DNA from 3 places in the Sporacetigenium sp. TC11 genome. Region 3 is predicted to be linked to each of the others. Evidence: riboswitches for the same ligand, from Rfam matches in the RefSeq annotation. Region 3 holds a riboswitch; each other region holds the start of a gene.
The links. A riboswitch is a leader RNA that binds a small molecule or an ion and turns the genes downstream of it on or off. The one in region 3 is predicted to bind glycine.

Region 1 (7,326 bases), on a different contig from region 3:
ATTTGAAACAAATACGAAATAATCATCAATATCATCAAATTCCTTTAACCATTTCATAGACATATCGAAAAGCACTGATCCAATTCCTTTTGATCTATACTCTTCTTTAATATAAAATTGTGATAAACATCCTACATTAGATCTTTTTACAGAAGAAAGATCAAAGAAAGTTGCAAAGTCGCTACAATATGTTTCTTTTGGAGATACGTTAGAATATACATAACCAACTGGTTTATTATTATCTCTTACAACTACAATGTAATTGTGTAGTGCAGTTTTCACAGAAGGAACCATTCTAGAATCAAAATTCATTGGATTAAATAATTCTGGTGTAACTGTTGCCACTGATTTTTGGAACACCATTAGTTCATTGCATAAATCTTTACAGTATTCAATTTTATCATTAGGTATAACTTCATATGTTATATTCATTTATTTCACTCCTTGTATTTAAATAAGCCTTAGGATTTCCTAAATAAAATTAATTGATCAATTATGATATAATTATAATACATGATAAAAAAACTACAAGTATGCAGTATTTAATGACTAAGTAAGAAAAAACTGACTAAAGGAGTTATTAAATGAATAGTAAAAGTAATGAAAATGAAAATACTAAAAATTGTCCATTAACATATGCCCTAGAATTAATTGGGGGTAAATGGAGACTTCCTATTATATGGGCTTTGAATCAAAATGATACTTTGCGTTATAACGAACTTAAAAGAAAAGTTGATGGAATAACAAATATGATGTTATCCCAATGTTTAAAAGAAATGGAAATCTATGGCCTTGTTAATCGAAAGCAGTATATGGAGATACCACCAAGGGTAGAATACTCATTGTCAGAAGATGGTAAAGACTTAATACCTGCACTTGAATCATTAGCAAGATGGGGTAAAACTATGAGAAATAAGCAAATAGACACTTTTGATAAAGAAAAGTTAGAATTAGAATCAACTCTCTAAGTTTAAAGGTATATAAATAAAATACAAAGTGGTGAGATTTGAGTCTCACCACTTTTATAAAATAACTAAAAATCACAATTTTAATTTACATCTTTTACATATGAGATTCTTTATGAGTATCTTTAGTTTTATCTTTATCTTCGTCTTTCCAAGCGATTAATGCAATATCTTCACCTAATCTACTTTTTAACTGTTGTTCTAATTCTTGTACTGCTTTTAACTCATCAGATTTTAAATTTGTCATTTTAAACATAGTATCACTCCTTATTTATTATTTTAAAGTCAATATTATTTTGTCTATATCCATATATAAAAAGTCTAGTTATTTTTTAACTATTAAGTTTATATTTAGTTATATTTGCAATACTTATTTTGTATTTTATTGATGAGAATTAAAATACAAATGATTTTATTTATTAGATTTTAAATGATCCATATAAATCTTAGTTTCATAAACAACCACAGGCATAAGGTAAAGTAGAGCAATTAAGTTAGGAATAGCCATAAGACCATTTACAATATCGGCAATTATCCAAACTACTTCTAACTTTAAAAATGATCCAAGAAGTACCATAAAAACAAAGACAACTCTATAACCATTTATGCCTTTAGTACCAAATAAAAACTCAAAACATCTTTCACCATAATAACTCCACCCTAGTATGGTAGTAAAAGCAAATAAGGTTAAACTAATTGTTAAAAATAAAGGTCCGATACCAGGAAGTACACTTTCAAAAGCACTTTGAGTCATAATAGCACCATTTAAATCTCCTTGCCAAACACCGGACAATATAAGTGAAAAACCAGTAAGAGAACAAATAATTAAAGTATCTATAAAAGTACCAGTCATAGAAATAAGACCTTGTTCAGCAGGCCACTCAGTTTTAGCAGCAGCTGCAGCAATAGGTGCACTACCAAGTCCTGATTCATTAGAAAATACACCACGAGCAATACCATTTCTAATAGCCATAGAAACACTAGCTCCCATAAATCCACCAAATGCAGAAACCGGAGTAAAAGCACTTTTGATTATCAACATAAAAGCAGATGGTATTTTATCAAATGAACTTGCTAGAATTAATAAACATATTAATATATAAAGAACTGACATAAAAGGAACTAACGCAGTTGAAACATTAGATATATTTTTAAGTCCTCCAAATATAATTAAAGCAACAATTAAAGCCAAGGCAATTCCAGTCATTCTAGGGTCAATTCCAAAACTTCCGTTAATGGCATCAGTTATAGAATTAACTTGAGTAAAAGTACCAATACCTAAAAGTGCAACTAACACACCACTTATAGCAAAGAAAATTGCAAGAGGTTTGTATTTATTACCCATACCGTTTACTATGTAATACATTGGTCCACCAGATATTTGCCCGTTTTCATCTTTAGTTCTATACTTTATAGCAAGAACACCTTCAGCATATTTAGTAGCCATACCAAAGAATGCAGCAACCCACATCCAAAATAATGCGCCAGGACCTCCCACTTTTATAGCAGTAGCAACACCAACTATATTTCCTGTACCAACAGTAGCAGCAAGAGCTGTACATAAAGCACCAAAGCTAGAAATATCACCACTACCATTGTTTTCAGCTTTAAAAATCAACCTTAGAGCAGTAGGGAGTTTAGTAATTTGCAAAAATCCAAGCTTAAAAGAAAATAAGATACCAGTACCTACTAATAGTAAAAGTAAAGGTGGACCCCATATGAAAGTGTCCATTTGGTTTAAAACATCAATTAAATTCATAAAAATACACTCCTTAAAATTATTTGCTTTAATAAATCAACAGAGAAAAATGAATTAATTGACAGGAGAATTAAAAAGAGCTAAATCTAATATAGATTCAGCTCTGGATAAATGACAACTATAAAAAGGTACTCAAAAAAGTACTAAGTATATAGTATGTGATCCCTGTCCTTTTGCCTGAGAGATTGAGCTAAATTGCCTTGCCCCTTCGGCGCCCATAATGGGTCTCTCCAGAGTTCCCTAAGCTTTACAGTCCTACTTTTATAAAAGTACCTGAGAGTGTTATTCCTTCGGTGTGTCAAATTTGACAACTCTTCTATAAAGCTTCAATCGGGTATTGATTTGTTATTAGCATTATTTTAGATTATATTAAAGCATACTATGATAAATGTCAACTAAATATTTTGATTTTTATACAAATAATATATCGACAGAATTCTACTAATCATTGACATTATTTTATTTAAAGTATAAAATTTAGATATGTACTAGGGGAGCCGTTATGGCTGAGATGAATTTTATTCAGACCCTTTGAACCTGCACTGGATAATGCCAGCGAAGGGAAGTTGTAGTATAATACATAAGTTAAATCTAGTTTATATAGATTTATAATTATTGAATTATCAACTCCTTTCGATGGTATGTTAAATACTGTTTGAAAGGAGTTTTTTTATGCAATTTTCACAAAGATTATTATCAAAAGCTAAACCAATTTGGGAAGCTTACCTAGAGCATCCTTTCCTTAAAGAACTCAGTCAAGGCACTTTGGAAGAAGAAAAGTTTTGTTTTTACGTTAAACAAGACTATGTTTATTTAATAGATTACATAAAAATTTTCGCATTAGGAATGGTTAAAGCAGATAATTTAGAAGATATGAAAGCTTTTTCTAGATGTGCAAATGCTATAGTAAATATTGAAATGGATTCACATATTGAATTTGCAAAGAAGTTTGGAGTAACTAAAGAAGAACTTGAAGGTACAAAACCAAATGCAAATAACTTATCATACACTAAGTTTATGCTTCAAATATCTAATCAAGGATCATTAGCAGAATTAGTGGCAGTACTACTTCCTTGTATGTGGAGTTATGCGTTTATTGGTAATACTTTAGCTAAAGATAAAAAGGCATTAGAGCACCCTCTTTATAAAGAGTGGATACTTACTTATGCAGATGAAGAATACAATAAGGAAAATGATTGGTGTATAAAATTAATGGACAGACTTGCTGAAGGTCTTCCAGAGAGAGAACTTCAAAAATTAGAAAATCTCTTTGTCCTTTCTTCAAAATATGAGTACATGTTTTGGGATGGGTGTTATAAAAAAGAAAGTTGGGTTATTTAGATGAAAGCACTAGAAATTAATAATTTATCATTTAGGTATAAAGATTCAGGAAAACTTATAATCGATGATTTATCCTTTAGCATAGACAAAAATGAATTTATTACAATAATTGCACCTAGTGGAACAGGGAAAAGTACTCTTTTTAGGTTGATTTTAGGGCTACTAAAACCACAAACAGGCACTGTCAAAATAGCAAAGGAATATAATAAAAATGTTATAGGATATATGCCCCAAAATGATTCATTAATGCCTTGGAGAAATATCCTCGACAATACAGCTGTTGGACTTGAATTAAATGGTCATAGTAAAAAAGAATCTAGAAAAATAGCAGCTACATACTTTGAAGACTTTGGACTTAAAGGTACTGAAAAATCATACCCTCATGAATTATCAGGGGGTATGAGGCAAAGAGCTTCTTTTTTAAGGGCTATAGTAAATAATCCTTCAATACTTTTATTAGATGAGCCATTTTCTTCTTTAGATGCATTGACTAGGAGAAAGATGCAAACATGGTTATTAGATCTTTGCCAAAAACAAAAAAATACAGTATTTATGATAACTCACGATATTGATGAGGCATTGCTTTTATCTGATAGAATACTAATTTGCACACAAATACCATATAAAAATTTAAAGTCTATAGACGTTAATTTTAGAAGACCTAGAAACTATGAAACAACACTTTCTAGTGAATTTATAGAGCTAAAAAGGGATATTTTAAATATTCTCGATGAGATAGATGGTAAAGGGGGGAGGATATAATGAAGAAATTTAAGGATTATATATTCCCCATAACATTTTTAATATTTATTTTCTTAGCTTGGGAGTTTTTAATACCATATTTTAATATACCAAAGTATATTTTGCCTAGGTTTTCTAAAGTCACTGATGCTTTGTTCACCCAAAGAGAATTATTGTACAATCATTCATTAATAACTTTAGGTGAAGCAATATTAGGCCTTAGTATATCAGTAATTATAGGTATATCTTGTGCACTTTCTATATATCTTTGGAAAAATGTAGGAAAAACATTATACCCAATTATAATATTTTCTCAAACAATTCCAACGATAGCATTGTCACCTATTATGATTATGTGGTTTGGATATACGATATGGTCAAAGGTGGCAGTTGTAGTGTTGTTTTGTTTCTTTCCTATAGTTATAAGTACTCTAGATGGATTAAATAGTGTAGATAAAGATTTAGAAGATGTTTTAAAAGCATTAGGAGGAAGTAAACTTCAGATATTTTTAAAATTACATATGAATTCTGTACTGCCTAATTTCTTAAGTAGTTTAAAAATAGCTGCTACATATAGTGTTGCAGGGGCTACCATAGGAGAGTGGTTAGGAGCTGAAAAAGGACTTGGTATATATGTAAAAAGAGCATCTGGAATGTTACAATCAGATTCAGTTTTTGCAGGAGTGTTAGTGTTATCATTTTTAGGATTAACTTTGTTTTCAATAGGGTTTTTACTAGAAAGGATTTTATTAAAATATAGAAAAAAAACTAAGGAGGAGAATCATGAAATCAAAAAGAGTGAGTATGTTATTAGTAATAGTTATGATGTTTAGCTTAGTTTTAAGCGGATGTTCTAAGAAGGAAGAAACAAAAGCTACAAAAAATTTAAAAGAAGTAGATGTTCTACTAGATTGGTATCCAAATGCGGTTCATTCGTTCTTATATGCTGCCCAAGATCAGGGTTATTTTGAAGAAGCAGGGTTAAAGGTTAATTTAATTACGCCATCAGGTACAGAAGATGGAATTAAACTAGTAGCTTCAAATCAAGCTGATTTAGCTATAAGTTATCCAAAACAAATTATTTTGGCTAAAGGGGAAGATATTCCAGTTAAGTCAGTTGGTGCAATAGTTAGAAGTTCATTAAATCAACTTATGGTTCGTAAAGATGTAGGAGTTAAAACATTAAAGGATTTAGAAGGAAAGAAAATAGGTTATCCATCATTTGATATTGATAAGGAAACAGTAAAGGCAATGGTTGCTGAATCTGGTGGAAATCCTTCAAAAATAGAGTTTGTAGATGTAGGTTATGAATTAATGGCTGCTATTCAAACTAAAAGGGTTGATGGAATAATAGGCGGATACATAAACCACGAAAAGATATTATTAGAAAAAGAGGGAATACAATTAGATACTTTTAATCCAGCAGATTATGGAGTACCTAACAATTATGAGTTAGCATTTATAGCTAGTGACGATGCAATTGAGAATAATAATGAAACTATACAAGCTTTCTTAGATGCTGCTAAAAAAGGATTTGAATATACTCAAAATAATCCTGAAAAAGCTTTAGATTTAGTGTTAAATGTTCAAAATGAAAACTTCCCACTTGATGCAGAAGTAGAAAAGAAGAGCTTAGAAATATTAATGCCTCTTATGGAAAATAAAAGTGGTAAATTCTTAAGCCAAGATGAAGAAAATTGGACTAAGAATGTAAAGTGGTTAAGAGAAAAGAATTTACTTAAGAAAGAAGTTAATAGCAAAGATTTATTTAAGTAATATATAGAAATCCAGCAGTTTAAGTACTGCTGGATTTTTGATTTATAAATAAAAACCATCCATGATAAAATCTTTATTTGGAATGTCTAGGGTTTTAAAGTGTTCAAGAAATTCAGTATTATCATATTCTACTTCTCTAAATGCAACATCTACACTGGTATTATCAAAGGATATAACCGCATAGCGGGCTATGGGCTTATGATAACAACCTAAAGATCCTGGGTTTAAATAAATTTTGTCTTCAGTTTTAAAAAATTGAAGAGGATGATGATGTCCAAAACATATAATATCTTCTCTACAGTCATCAAAAAGATTATTAAGGTTTTCAAGGGACGGCTGTACAACTTTATGATAAGGATCTTTGCTAATGTGTTCATTTATCATATTTGATTTTAAATGGTAATGTAAAAATAATGCAGATTTATTACAAAAGCTATTTCTTATAAAACGTGGAAGCTTTTCTAACTTTGATGCCAAAGATTTATCCAATCTATTTGCTATCCACTTATGGTGTTCTAATGATTTTTTATCCTTATGGGGGTATTTTTCATTATTTGACAAAGCTAAAACATATTCATCATGATTTCCTAAGGTCATATATATATTATTTCTAGAAAAAAGAGTATCTAAAACTTCATTGGAATTTGGACCAATTCCAATCATATCACCTGTACAGTAAATTTCATTTATATCTTTGTTTTTATCTATATCATCAAGTACAGCCTTCAAAGCAGGAAAATTCCC
Region 2 (7,326 bases), on a different contig from region 3:
TAAACTCGTGCTTACATACGGTGTCTGACGCTACATAATAATCCTTAAGTTTTTCCTTCATATAATTAGCATTTAAAACTGCTGTTTCACTTGCTTTTTTAAGCCCTTCTGCACCCATAGTAAGAATGTAGGTATAAGCTCTTACTAATATTCCAAAGTTCCCATAGAAGCTTTTTATTTTGCCTATTGATTGAGGCTTATTATAGTTCAATATATACTCATCGTCAACATTTTCGATAATAGGTACTGGAAGATATGGTATTAACTCTTTTTTAACTCCTACAGGGCCACTTCCTGGACCTCCGCCACCATGAGGAGTAGTAAATGTCTTGTGAAGGTTTAGATGAACAACATCAAAGCCCATATCGCCTGGTCTTGTTATACCCATGATAGCATTAGTATTAGCACCATCATAATATAATAATCCCCCCGCCTCATGAACAAGACTTGCTATTTCACTTATATTAGTTTCAAATAAGCCAAGAGTGCTTGGATTAGTAAGCATAAGCCCTGCTGTATCTTCATCTAAAACAGCCTTTAGGTTTTCTAAATCTACGGCTCCATTTTCATCAGATTTTATTTCTACAATATTAAAGCCTGCAACGGCAGCACTAGCAGGATTAGTACCATGTGCAGAATCCGGAACTATTATTTTTTTTCTATTATAGTCTCCTCTGCTTTCATGATAAGCTTTCATAACCATAAGCCCTGTTAGCTCTCCATGTGCTCCTGCTGCTGGCTGTAATGTAAATCCATCCATTCCTACTATTTCTCCAAGCTTTCTTTCTAAATTATACATAAGTTCAAGGCAGCCTTGAGTAGTCTTTTCTGGCTGATATGGATGAACTCCTGTAAAATTTGGATTTGAAGCCATATCTTCGTTAATCTTAGGGTTATATTTCATAGTACAAGAACCTAGTGGATAAAAACCAGAATCTAAACCATAGTTTTTATTTGATAATAAAGTATAATGTCTTATAACATCTACCTCACTAACCTCTGGCAATTCTAAATCCTTTTTTCTAAGTAGCTCATCTGGAATTAATTCTTCGAAATTACATTCAGGTACATCACAGCTTGGAAGTGAATAAGCTTTTCTTCCTTCTTTTGATACTTCAAATATTAATTTATTATATTCCTTCATACTATCCCCTCCATCAACTTAACTAAGTTATCTATTTCTTCTTTATTTCTCTTTTCTGTTACACAGAATAAAATAGAATTCTTTAATTGAGGATAGTCTTTTTCTAAGGAATATCCACCTAAAATACCTTCCTTTAAAAGCTCATCATTAACTATATTTGGATCTACTATAGATTCTACTGCAAATTCCTTGAAAAATGGTTTATTGAAAACAGGCTTACATTTTCCAGATTTTATTAATTCATTGTAAGCATAGTGAGATTTTTTCATACATTGCTGAGCTACTTCTTTAATACCTTCTTTACCCATAACAGACATATAAACAGCAGCTGCAAGAGCATTTAATGACTGATTTGAGCATATATTTGACGTTGCCTTTTCTCTTCTTATATGTTGTTCTCTTGCTTGAAGAGTTAGAGCAAAAGCTCGCTTTCCATCGATATCCTCTGTCTGCCCTATAATCCTTCCTGGCATTTTTCTCATAAGTTTTGAAGTAGATGCCATAAATCCTAAATATGGTCCTCCAAAATTCATAGCATTTCCTAGGGATTGCCCTTCACCTACAGCAATATCTGCTCCGATTTCTCCAGGGGTTTTTAAAACACCTAAAGATATTGGATCTACACTCATTATTAACAATGCCTTATTTGAGTGAGTTATTTTTTCAACTTCACTTAAATCTTCTACTACTCCAAAAAAGTTTGGATTTTGAACTATAACTGCAGCAGTATTTTTATCTACTAATTTATTCAAATTTTCTATATCTGTTTCTCCATCCTTGAAATCTACCTCTTTGATTACCCCTCCATGAAATTTCATGTAGGCTTCTAATACCTTTCTAGTGTCAGGATTTACAGTTTTAGAAACCACTATGTTTTTTCTCTTAGTGCTTCCCATAGAAATCATAGCAGCCTCAGCGCAAGCTGTAGCACCGTCATACATAGAAGCATTCGAGACCTCCATGCCTGTAAGCTCTGCAATCATTGTTTGATACTCAAAAATTACTTGAAGAGTTCCTTGACTTATTTCTGGCTGATAAGGAGTATATGCAGTATAAAATTCTGATCTAGATGTAATATGACTTATAACCGAAGGAATATAATGGTCATACGCACCTGCTCCAAGAAAGCAAACTAAATCTTCATTGCTTAGATTTTTCTCTGAAATATTTTTTAATTCCTTACTTACCTCAAGTTCTGACATAGGTTCATTAAGATTAAGTCTTCTATTCAACTGTAAGTTATCAGGTATATCCTTAAACAATTCTTCAACAGTGCTTATTCCGATAATTTCAAGCATCTTTTTTTGCTCTAAATCAGTATTAGGTATATAAGGAAACATATTATGCCTCCTTAACGCAGAACTCTTCATATTGTTCAGCTGACAATAAATCCTCCAGCTGAGATTTATCATATATTTCAAGAACAATCATCCAATTTTCAAAAGCATCTTCATTTAATAACTCTGGATTGTCAACTATGACTTCGTTTACTTCAACTACCTTGCCATCAAGTGGAATAAATAAATCAGACGCTGCCTTAACTGACTCTACAGCACCAAATATGTCTTCAGCACTTAACTCTGTGTCTACTTCAGGTAATTCAACATAAACAATACTTCCTAAGGCATGTTGAGCAAAATCAGTAATTCCAATATAAGCTTTATCCCCATCTACCTTTACCCATTCATGATCCTTACTATAAAGTAACCCCTTTAAAACTTTCATAATAAATACCCCCATAGTTTATTTTTTATAGTTTTTGTTATAAAACTTTTTATTAATAACTTCTGCTTTTACAGGTTTATTTCTAATTAAAATATTTATTTCTGTTCCAAAACCAGTATATTTAGAATCTATAATAGCTAAGCCTATATTCTTTTTAAGAGTTGGTGAAAAATAACCAGTTGTTACAAATCCAATATTATCACCATTAACTTCGACTGCATAACCATGTCTTGGAATGCCTCTTCCCTTTAATTCAAAACCAACAAGCTTTCTTTTTAAACCCTCTGCCTTTTGTTTTAGAAGAGCTTCTCTACCTACAAAACTATCTTTATCTAGTTTTACAAAATACCCCAATCCTGCTTCTAACGGTGTTATATCCTTAGAAATTTCATTTCCGTATAAAGGTAGAGCTGCTTCAAATCTCAATGTATCCCTACAGCCTAATCCAGCTGGCTTAATACCACAAGATTTCCCTGCTTGTAATATACTATCCCAGATTTTTTCAATGTGCTGATTTTCAGTATAAATTTCAAAACCATCTTCTCCTGTATAACCTGTTCTTGAAACAAGACATTTAATCCCGTTTATTAATACACCTCTTTTACAGTAAAAAAATTCTATTTCATCTAAATTCAAATCTGTTAAATTTTGAAGTATTTCCTGAGCTTTTGGCCCCTGTATTGCAACTTCAGAAACTTCACTAGATATATTTAAAATCTCAACTTCATAACATCCTTTATTTTCTATCATCCAATCAAAATCTTTTTCTATATTGCCAGCGTTAATAACTAAATAGTAATGTTCTTCGTCGAATTTATAAACTAAAAGGTCGTCGACTATTCCCCCGTCTTCATAACACATAAATGTATATATAACCTGATTATCCAAAAGTATGCTTACATCATTTGTAACTAAGTTTTGAACATATCTAAATGCATCTTTGCCCTTTACCTCTACCTCTCCCATATGTGATACATCAAATAATCCAGCATTGTTTCTTACAGCTTCATGCTCTTCAATAATACCCTCATACTGTACTGGCATTAGCCATCCAGCAAATTCTATAACCTTTCCCCCATGTCTCTTATGAGCATCATATAGTTTAGTTTTTTTTCCATTATCCATATATACACCCCCTTTATAAAATAAAAAGAGATATGAAAGCATAAATAATATATGCCTTCATATCTCTGTATATTTACCTGAAAGCTTTAGTAAAACTTAAAAAGTCTACTTTTCTTCTTCGGCGCCCTAATGGGACTTTCCAGAGTATCATCAATTAACGGTCCTTTTGCCTGAAAGATTCTAAATTAATCGGCATTAATTTATTGCTTCTTCGGCTATCCAAATGGATATCTCCCGTTAATGTCACCTGATAATATTAAGTTCCTAAAATTTTCCTTTTACAATTCAATTATACTATAATTTTCATACTATTATACTCTAATTAATATCTTAACAAGTGTAATCCTAATTATTATATATGCTGAAATCTTATAAGTGTTCACAATATACTGTTGAATTCTAATAATATATCTGATAGTATTTTCTTAGAATTAATAAAATAAATAATCAAGGGGGATAAACATGCTATTCATTGATAATAATCTCACAAACCCTAATTTTAATTTAGCAGCTGAGGAATACATACTAAAAAACTTTAGTGAAGATGTTTTTATGCTTTGGAGAAATGAACCTTCAATTATAGTAGGTAAAAATCAAAACACATTATCAGAAATAAATTATGATTATGTTAAGGAAAAGTCTATACCAGTAGTTCGAAGGCTAACAGGTGGAGGGGCTGTATTTCACGACTTAGGAAATTTAAACTTTACCTTCATATCAACAGATGATGCTAAAAGTTTTAATAATTTCAGAAAGTTTACTCAACCTATAATAGATATACTAAAAGAATTATCTGTAGACGCAGAGTTTTCTGGACGAAATGATTTAACAATAGATGGAAGAAAGTTCTCTGGAAATGCTCAATGCAATTATAAAAATAAAGTTATGCATCATGGTACTTTATTATTTACTTCAGTAATAACAGATATTTCTTCTGCTCTAAAAGTAAAACCTTCTAAATTTGAAGGTAAAGGTGTAAAATCAGTAGCAAGTAGGGTGACAAATATTAGCGAACATCTAAAAAATCCTTTAACTATATTAGAATTTAAAGATATGATTATGAAACACATTTCTCAAACAAACACTGATTATAAGATTTATAAATTCTCAGAAGAAGATTTGAACAATATAAAAAAATTATATGACGAGAAGTACAACACTTGGGAATGGAATTTTGGAAGCTCACCTAAATATACTTTGGTTAACGAGTTAAAGTATGTAGGCGGAAATGTAGAATTTTATTTAAATGTTGAAAAGGGAGTAATAACTGATTTAAAAATATGTGGAGATTTTTTTGGAAAATCTGATCTTTCTGACATTGAAAATTTACTAATAGGAATAAGACATAATGAAAAAGAAATAAATGAGGTATTGTCAAAGGTAGATGTTAGTGACTATATGGCTGGTGCCAAAATAGAAGACCTTATTAATGGATTAATATAAAATTCGCTTCACTCATGTCGCCAACGACCTTGAAAAACAGGGACCTTGCTCAAATTTATAAGTTGAAAATTTAAAAAGAGCCTTCTCTTATATATTCAGAGGGCTCTTTTAAGTATTATCTAATCTTTTAATGTCGCTAATGTCGATTTCCATTTTTATACCTCTTCACATTCTTTACATATACATACTAAACTTGAATTTTCCTTGTCATAAGTTACTGAAAATTCATTTTCCTTAACTTCATTACCACATACAGAACATTTTGAACCTCTAGTTTCTGATTTTGCTATACTGTTTACAAATGGTGCCATAGTAACCACTCCTTTTAAATTTTTTTATTTTATTGCTTTTTGGTTTAAGTTATTATATGATTTTATGGCATAATGTTATACATTTATTTGAAAATTTTTTACGACATTTATTTTTTATTTAAAACAAAAAACTCTAGCAATATTTTGCTAGAGTTTTATATTATCCTCTATATTTTTATATTTTAGTTAATACTCGTATAGTTTATAATATAATGTATATGCTTTTCTTTAACTTCTGTTGGACCGTAGATATAATGAGTATGACCTCCATCAGGAGTAGGAATATCTGGTCCAGTTGTTACTTTATAACAATGAGTATGTCCATCATTATAAGTTGTTACGCCCTCTATATAGTGAACATGGGGTATTCCGCTTGGTGCTGATGAAGTCATTCCTTGATAATAATGAATATGACCATCATCCAATGTTGTCATACCTTCATAATAGTGATTGTGATATCTCATATAGAGTCACCCCCTTCTTGGATAAGCTAGTATAAGATATGAAAATTAATTAATATATGTTACAATAAAAAAACCCTGCTAACTTTATTAACAAGGTTTTTAAAAATTTTATTTTAATTTTCTATACAATATCCTATTACCTGGATTTTCATCATCAATTTCAACGTTTTTATATTCTCCATTTTGCACTTCATTTTTGAATCTACGACCATCTATAGTATGTTCACTCATTGGAAGATCCTCACTTACAATGTCCCTATACTCAAATGGATGACCTGCTGGAACTTTATCTAATTTACTTTTATCTATATGGCTCTTATCTTTCATTTATAATTCCTCCTTTTGTATTATTCATAAATTATTATCACCATATAAATAATTATTATTTGCTAGTATGTTAATGTAATTTAATACTAATTACATCCACTATAACCACATTCTGGGCATAATGTACAACCACCTGTAGCAGTTATACCTTCAAATCCACATTCTGGGCATTTAAATGGTATCTTTTCGTTATAGTCTACTGTTATAGTTATTTCTTTATTTTTATCTAATGTTTCTACAGTTACTTCTTTTTTAGATTTTTCATTTATAAGAACACCACTTCTTTGACAACCATCTCTATATATAGTAACTCCTTTTAATCCACTTTCCCATGCATTCATATAGATATCATATACACCTTGAACAGGGAATTCATAAGGAATATTTATTGTAGATGATATAGATGCATCTATATATTTTTGCCATGCTTTTTGCATTCTTATTCTATCTTTATAATCTAGGTTCATTGATGTCACAAATATATTAGGCAATTTATCTTCATCACTTATTCCATGTAAATCCATATACTCTTTAACCACAGGAGTATATACCTTATAATAAACATCCTCATCATGTAGACTTTCAGTTTTTCTTACATAAGATAAGTTATAAATTGGTTCTATTCCTCCACTTATACCTAGCATAGTAGATATAGACCCTGTTGGTGGTATTGTAAGTAGTTGTGAATTTCTAATTCCATATCTTTTAACTAAAGCTTTTACCTTTGGCTCTATATTTTGAATAAAAAATGGAGAGTTAAATATAGCTTCTTCATTATATTTTTCAA
Region 3 (7,326 bases):
CAAAGAAGTTTAGAAAGAAAACTTTTAAAAGAAGATTTCTCTGATATAATTATAGTTGGTGAGAAACTCGAAGATAAAATAATAAAAGATTATAAAATTCCTAAAAATAGAAATATAAACTTTTTTAAAGGTAAAATTCCTAAAATACTTGAACAATATGTGACACTATTTTTTACTCCAAAACCTGCCATAAGATATAAGGATTGTGTTAAATGTGGAGAATGTGCAAGAGTTTGTCCTGCCAAAACTATAGATATGAATGATAAAGGACCCGATATAAATTTAAATTCGTGCATAAGATGTTATTGTTGTCATGAACTTTGTCCTAAAAAAGCAATTGATATAAAAAGACCTTTTGTATTTAGATACATAAAATAAGGAGGAATAATATGGCTTTAAATATAGTGCTTGTAGAACCTGAAATACCTCAAAATACGGGGAATATAATAAGAACTTGTGCAGCTACTAAATCAAAACTGCATTTAGTTAGACCATTGGGATTTTCTATGGATGATAAATATTTAAAAAGATCTGGTTTAGATTACTTAGACTTAGTAGACATACAATACTATGATAGTTTTGATGAATTAAGACAAAAAAATCCAAATAGCAAGTTTTTCTATGGAACTACTAAGGTAAAACAAGCTCATTCAGATGTGGAGTATGAGGATAATTGTTTCTTAGTATTTGGAAAAGAAACAAAGGGACTTCCTGAAGATTTAATAAATGCAAATTTAGATACCTGTATAAGAATACCTATGTTAAACATAGAGAGAGCAAGATCACTAAATTTATCTAACTCAGTAGCTATAGTAGTATATGAAGCATTAAGGCAACTAGATTATCCTAGTATGAGATAACAGGATAAAATTATTAAGTGGTGAATATATATTTAATATATAGAGGGAGATTGTATAATGAGTAATATAAAAGTTGTATGTGATAGTCTATCAGACATACCGAAAACTTTAATAGAAGAATATGATATAGATATCGTTCCTCTAACAATTATAATCGACGGAAAAGAATACAGAGATGGGATAGATATATCTATAAATGAATTTTATACAAAACTTAGAACTGAAAAAGTTGTACCTAAAACTTCTCAAGCTACATATATACAGTTTAAAGAGGTATTTGATAAACACATAAAAGATGGAAAAACAATCTTATATGTTGGAGGATCATCTGCAGCATCTGGAACTTATCAGTCTGGGATTATGGCTAAAAACGATATAGATGGAGATATATATACTTTTGATACTATGAACTTTTCTTATGGAGCTGGTATGCAAGTTGTTCAAGCTGCTAAAATGGCTAAGGAAGGTAAAAATATAGAAGATATATTAAACCAACTACAAATAATGAAAGATAAAATGGATGTAATATTTTCCGTAGATACACTTGAATATCTACAAAAAGGTGGAAGAATATCTTCTACTAAGGCTGCAATAGGAACTATGCTTAACATAAAACCTATACTAGAAGTAAGAGATGGATTAGTTACAAATATAGCCCAGGTTAGGGGAAAAAAGAATGTCATATCCAAAATGGTTGAGTTAGTTAAAGAAAGAGGTGGAACAAACCTCAGTGATAAAACAATAGGCATTGGTCATGGAGATAATAAAGACGAATTGATAAAATTAAAAGAAATGATACAAAAAGAGATAAATCCGAAAGATATAGTTATATTAGATGTAGGAACATCTATAGGAACTCACGCAGGCCCTGGAGTAATGGGAATATTCTACATGAAGTAACAAAAAAACTAAATTTATAACAATCAACCCTTATAACCTATAATTATAAGGGTGTTTTTATGTAAAAACATGTCATAATATTTTAGAAGGATATCTTATATAGAAGTAGAAAGTATATTTAGTACATGAAAAATAATTAAATTAAGTCATAAATGTTAACTAATTATAATAAAATGAAATGTAGCCTTTAGATTGTAAAAATTAATAAAAAATTAACAAAAAAGGATTGAATAACGTTTTCCTAGAATGTATAATAATGGTATAGAAAATTTAGAAAAGTATAAAGAGTCTGAAAGAAGGATATAGAAGAGAGCCAATAGGCCGCCGAAGGGACAAACTTAATTCCTCCCAAGAAATTAAGTGAAATTTTCAGGCAAAAAGACTATATCTGGACAGAACCCTGGAATCAACAGGGAAAACAAATTGGGGTATTTGTTTTCCCTGTTTTTTATTACAAAAAACAACTTAAGAGAAAGTGAAGTGTTATAATTGCTGATATTAACAAACAATCCTCTTGTTAGAGATAGTAATTTAAATAAAAACATTGAATTTTTAGATGAAGATTATATTGGTATACTTAAAAAATGTAGAGATTATATACACTCTGGATATAGATTACTATCTCATCCGCTTTATGGAAGTGTTAAACCAAATGAAACTCCATATAGAACTATAATATTAAAATATGACAAAAAATTAGATATGAATTCTGTAATGTTGATAGAAGAAGCCTTAAATACAGCTACAAAATTTAGAGGAAATTTTGATACACCAAAATGGCCTTTAAATATAATAGAAGACTTCCAGGTAGTTGACCTTGATATATTCAAAAATACAATAGAAAGAATAGAGTATGTAATATAAAAAGGAGGGGTATTATGGATATGGAAAATGTATATGATTTAATAATCATAGGTGCAGGTCCCGCTGGTTTATCAGCAGGTCTTTATGGAGCAAGAGCTAAAATGAAGACGCTAATAATAGAGAAAGACAAAAATGGTGGTCAAATAGTTACAACTGAAGAAGTTGCAAACTACCCTGGATCTATACCAAATGCTACAGGGCCAAGTTTAATAGCTAGAATGGTTGAACAATGTAGAGAATTTGGTGCAGATATGGTAAAAGACACTATACTAGACACAGACCTAGAATCAGACATAAAAGTTTTAAAAGGTGAAAAAGGGGAATACAAAGCTAAGGCTATACTAATAGCTACTGGTGCTAGTCCAAGAAAATTAGGAGCTCCAGGCGAAAAAGAGTTAACAGGTAAGGGAGTATCATATTGTGCTACTTGTGATGGAGACTTCTTCACGGACTTTGAAGTGTTTGCTATAGGTGGTGGAGACACTGCAGTTGAAGAAGGTATGTTTTTAACTAAGTTTGCCAGAAAGGTAACAATAGTACATAGAAGAGATGAATTAAGATGCGCTAAGTCTATAGAAGAAAAAGCTAGAAAAAATCCTAAAATAGATATTTGGTTTGATACAGGTGTTAAAGAAATAAAGGGAGATGGAATACTTGAGTCTATAGTATTTGAAAATACTAAGACAGGCGAAATCTTTGAGTATCAAGCTGATGAAAATGATGGAACAATGGGGTTATTCGTATTTGTAGGATACTTACCACAAACTGATTTATTTAAGGATAAATTAACTGTAAATAAACAAGGATATATAATAACTGATTCAGAAATGAGAACAAATATACCAGGAGTATTTGCAGCGGGGGATTGTAGAGAAAAATCTTTAAGACAGGTAGTTACTGCTACTGCTGACGGTGCAATAGCCGTTATAGCAGCAGAAAGATATATAGATTCTAAATTTGAACATTAATATTAAAGGGGGTATTTTAATATGGTAATACTTGATAAAGAAATTTTTGAAGGTGAAGTATTAAAAGCTGATGGAGTAGTTTTAGTTGACTTTTGGAGTGAAGGTTGTGAACCATGTAAGGCTTTAATGCCAGATATAGAACAATTAGAAGGCGAATATGGTGATAAACTTAAATTCTGTAAATTAGATACAACTAAAGCTAGAAGATTAGCTATACAACAAAAGGTTTTGGGATTACCTACAATAGCTATATATAAAGAAGGCCAAAAAATAGATGAAGTAACTAAAGAAGATGCTAGTAAATCTAGAGTAGAAGAAATGATAAAGAAACACATATAGTCATTTAAGTTGTAAGAGTTGAGGATTATTTGATTCTTAACTTTTAAATAAATATTAGGGGGTGCACCACATGCGTCTTGAATTAGGTAAGATCTTCATAAATGATGTACAATTCGCTGATGTGACTAAAATTGAAAGTGGCGTTTTATATATCAATAAAGAAGAAATGATAAGGGAGATTGGTGGAGATGAGCGTATAAAGTCAATAGATATAGAATTAGCTCATCCAGGAGAAAGTATAAGAATAACTCCTGTTAAAGACGTTGTAGAACCAAGAGTAAAAGTAGAAGGTAAGGGGGGAATATTCCCAGGAATACTTTCTAAGGTTGATACAGTAGGAGAAGGTAGAACTCATGCATTAAAAGGAATGGCTGTTGTAACTACTGGTAAAATAGTTGGTTTCCAAGAAGGTATAGTAGATATGACTGGACCAGGTGCTGACTATACTCCATTTTCTAAACTACATAATGTAGTGGTAATAGCTGAGCCACTTGATGAATTAAAACAACATGAACATGAAAAAGCTGTTAGAATGGTAGGATTTAAAGCTGCTAGATATCTAGGAGAAGCTGGTAGAAATGTTAATCCAGATGAAATTAAAGTTTATGAAACTAAGCCTTTAATGGAATCTATAAAAGAATATCCAGAGCTTCCTAAAGTTGGATATGTTTATATGTTACAAACTCAAGGGCTATTACATGATACATATGTTTATGGAGTAGATGCTAAGCAAATAGTTCCAACTTTATTATATCCAAGTGAATTAATGGATGGTGCAATAGTAAGCGGCAACTGTGTTTCTGCTTGTGATAAAAACCCAACATATGTTCATTTAAACAACTCTGTAGTAGAAGATTTATATGAAGGACATGGAAAAGATTATAATTTCGTTGGTGTTATTATAACTAATGAAAATGTTTACTTAGCTGATAAGGAAAGATCTTCTAACTGGACTGCTAAGTTATGTAAGTATTTAGGATTAGATGCAGTTATAATTTCTCAAGAAGGTTTTGGTAATCCAGATACTGACCTTATAATGAACTGCAAAAAAATAGAAATGGAAGATATAAAAACTGTTATAGTTACAGATGAATATGCTGGTAGAGATGGGGCTTCTCAATCATTAGCAGATGCCGATCTTAGAGCAGACGCTGTTGTTACAGGCGGTAATGCAAATGAAGTAGTAGTTCTTCCAAAAATGGATAAAATCATAGGACATATAGGTGTAGTAGATGTTATAGCTGGGGGATTTGCTGGAAGTTTAAGAGAAGATGGAAGTATAGAAGTAGAAATACAAGCTATAACTGGCGCTACAAATGAAACAGGATTCGGATATTTAACTACTAAAGGATTCTAATTCAACAAACATATAAAAATTTTAAGAGGAGGATATAGTTATGAGCTTATTAGAGAATAAAAAGATCATAATAATTGGGGACCGTGACGGTATTCCGGGACCTGCAATAGAAGAATGTATAAAAACTGTAGATGGAGCTGAAGTAGTTTTTTCTTCAACAGAATGCTTTGTCTGAACTGCTGCAGGGGCTATGGACTTAGAAAACCAAAAAAGAGTTAAAGAGTTTACTGACAAATTTAGTGCAGAAAACTTAGTGGTTATTCTAGGTGCATCTGAAGCTGAAGCTGCTGGTCTAGCAGCTGAAACAGTTACTGCAGGAGATCCAACTTTTGCAGGACCGTTAGCTGGAGTAGAATTAGGATTAAGAGTGTTCCATGTTGTAGAACCTGAAATGAAAGATATATTTGATCCAGGTGTATATGATGAGCAAATCGGTATGATGGAAATGGTATTAGATGTTGATGCTATATTAGATGAAATGAGAAATATAAGAGGCCAATTCTGTAAGTTCAACGACTAATGGAAAGTCGAAAGGGGGGAATTTTATGGAGAAGTTAAGAGTAGTTCACTATATAAATCAGTTTTTTGCTGGGATAGGTGGAGAAGAAAAGGCTGATACTAAGCCACATGTAGCTAATGAGCTACCTCCAATAAGTAAACAATTAAATCAATTATTAGGGGATAATGCTGAAGTAGTAGCTGCAATAGTATGTGGTGACACATATTTTAATGAAAACTTAGAAAGCGCTACTGAAGAAGTATTAGCGATGATAAAACAGTTTAATCCTGAATTATTTATAGCAGGACCAGCCTTTAATGCAGGTAGATACGGAGTTGCAGCTGGTACTATAACTAAAGCTGTTAAAGATGAATTAAATATACCTGTATTAACTGGAATGTATATAGAAAATCCAGGGGCAGATATGTTTAAGAAAGACATATATATAGTGCAAACATCGGACTCTGCAGCTGGGATGAGAAAAGCTCTTCCAGCAGTAGCTAAATTTGCATTGAAATTAACTAAAAATGAAGAAATAGGATCACCTGAAGAAGAAGGGTACATGGCTAGAGGAATAAGAAAGAACTTCTTCTCAGACAAGAGAGGTTCTCAAAGAGCTGTTGATATGCTAGTAAAGAAAATAAAGGGTGAAAATTTTGTTACTGAATATCCAATGCCAGATTTTGATAGAGTTGAACCAAACCCAGCTGTTATAGATCTATCAAAAGCTAAAATAGCTTTAGTTACTTCTGGAGGAATAGTTCCAAAAGGAAATCCAGATAGAATAGAGTCTTCATCAGCTTCAAAATATGGAAAGTATAGCTTAGCTGGTTTTGAGGATTTAACAGAAGAAACTCATGAAACAGCTCATGGTGGATATGACCCAGTTTATGCAAACCTAGATGCTGACAGGGTATTACCTGTTGATGTATTAAGAGATATGGAGAAGGAAGGTAAGATAGCAAAATTACATGAATTCTACTATGCAACTGTTGGTAACGGTACAGCTGTTGCAAGTGCTAAAAAGTATGCGGCTGAAATAGGTAAAGAATTAAAAGAAGCTGGTGTAGATGCAGTTATATTAACTTCTACATGAGGCACTTGTACGCGTTGCGGTGCAACGATGGTAAAAGAGATAGAAAGAGTTGGTATACCTGTGGTTCACATGTGTACTGTAGTTCCAATATCATTAACAGTTGGGGCTAATAGAATAGTTCCAACAATAGCTATACCTCATCCATTAGGAAACCCATCAGTAGATGCTAAGGAAGAAAAATCATTGAGAAGAAAATTAGTAGAAAATGCATTAAAAGCTTTAACTACTGAAGTGGATGGTCAAACAGTATTTGAAAATCAATAAAATAGATGGGCTTTTGCCCATCTATTATAATATATAACACTTTTAAAAACTTATTGGGGGTGCAGAGTATGACTTATCCAGTTTTAAAGGGAGCTAGCTACATATTAGTACATACTCCAGACATGATAGTACATAATGGAAGTACTTGTAGTATGGAGAAAATGACTAATCCTAATTCA

Region 1: linked by a shared signal. The riboswitch ahead of ACUSRV_RS11990 (alanine/glycine:cation symporter family protein) and the one ahead of ACUSRV_RS08625 (GrdX family protein) in region 3 are both predicted to bind glycine.
Region 2: linked by a shared signal. The riboswitch ahead of gcvT (glycine cleavage system aminomethyltransferase GcvT) and the one ahead of ACUSRV_RS08625 (GrdX family protein) in region 3 are both predicted to bind glycine.

What each region holds. Positions count from the first base shown of each region.
Region 1 covers NZ_JBYVNY010000008.1:44,353-51,678, reverse strand. Annotated here, with positions in the region: gene ACUSRV_RS12005 (GNAT family N-acetyltransferase) at 1-432, opposite strand, end outside; gene ACUSRV_RS12000 (winged helix-turn-helix transcriptional regulator) at 585-968, shown strand; gene ACUSRV_RS11995 (hypothetical protein) at 1,063-1,221, opposite strand; gene ACUSRV_RS11990 (alanine/glycine:cation symporter family protein) at 1,378-2,724, opposite strand; glycine riboswitch at 2,880-2,968, opposite strand; TPP riboswitch at 3,205-3,305, shown strand; gene tenA (thiaminase II) at 3,397-4,065, shown strand; gene ACUSRV_RS11980 (ABC transporter ATP-binding protein) at 4,066-4,827, shown strand; gene ACUSRV_RS11975 (ABC transporter permease) at 4,827-5,639, shown strand; gene ACUSRV_RS11970 (ABC transporter substrate-binding protein) at 5,590-6,582, shown strand; gene ACUSRV_RS11965 (metallophosphoesterase family protein) at 6,625-7,326, opposite strand, start outside.
Region 2 covers NZ_JBYVNY010000001.1:288,589-295,914, forward strand. Annotated here, with positions in the region: gene gcvPB (aminomethyl-transferring glycine dehydrogenase subunit GcvPB) at 1-1,144, opposite strand, end outside; gene gcvPA (aminomethyl-transferring glycine dehydrogenase subunit GcvPA) at 1,141-2,484, opposite strand; gene gcvH (glycine cleavage system protein GcvH) at 2,486-2,869, opposite strand; gene gcvT (glycine cleavage system aminomethyltransferase GcvT) at 2,888-3,994, opposite strand; glycine riboswitch at 4,058-4,139, opposite strand; glycine riboswitch at 4,143-4,241, opposite strand; gene lplA (lipoate--protein ligase) at 4,457-5,437, shown strand; gene ACUSRV_RS01410 (hypothetical protein) at 5,593-5,748, opposite strand; gene ACUSRV_RS01415 (YmaF family protein) at 5,931-6,212, opposite strand; gene ACUSRV_RS01420 (hypothetical protein) at 6,321-6,539, opposite strand; gene ACUSRV_RS01425 (adenosylcobalamin-dependent ribonucleoside-diphosphate reductase) at 6,626-7,326, opposite strand, start outside.
Region 3 covers NZ_JBYVNY010000004.1:168,782-176,107, reverse strand. Annotated here, with positions in the region: gene ACUSRV_RS08640 (DUF362 domain-containing protein) at 1-378, shown strand, start outside; gene trmL (tRNA (uridine(34)/cytosine(34)/5-carboxymethylaminomethyluridine(34)-2'-O)-methyltransferase TrmL) at 390-860, shown strand; gene ACUSRV_RS08630 (DegV family protein) at 918-1,760, shown strand; glycine riboswitch at 2,054-2,155, shown strand; gene ACUSRV_RS08625 (GrdX family protein) at 2,250-2,624, shown strand; gene trxB (thioredoxin-disulfide reductase) at 2,645-3,592, shown strand; gene trxA (thioredoxin TrxA) at 3,614-3,931, shown strand; gene ACUSRV_RS08610 (glycine/sarcosine/betaine reductase component B subunit) at 4,002-5,288, shown strand; gene grdA (glycine/sarcosine/betaine reductase complex selenoprotein A) at 5,329-5,808, shown strand; gene grdB (glycine reductase complex selenoprotein B) at 5,834-7,147, shown strand; gene grdC (glycine/sarcosine/betaine reductase complex component C subunit beta) at 7,216-7,326, shown strand, end outside.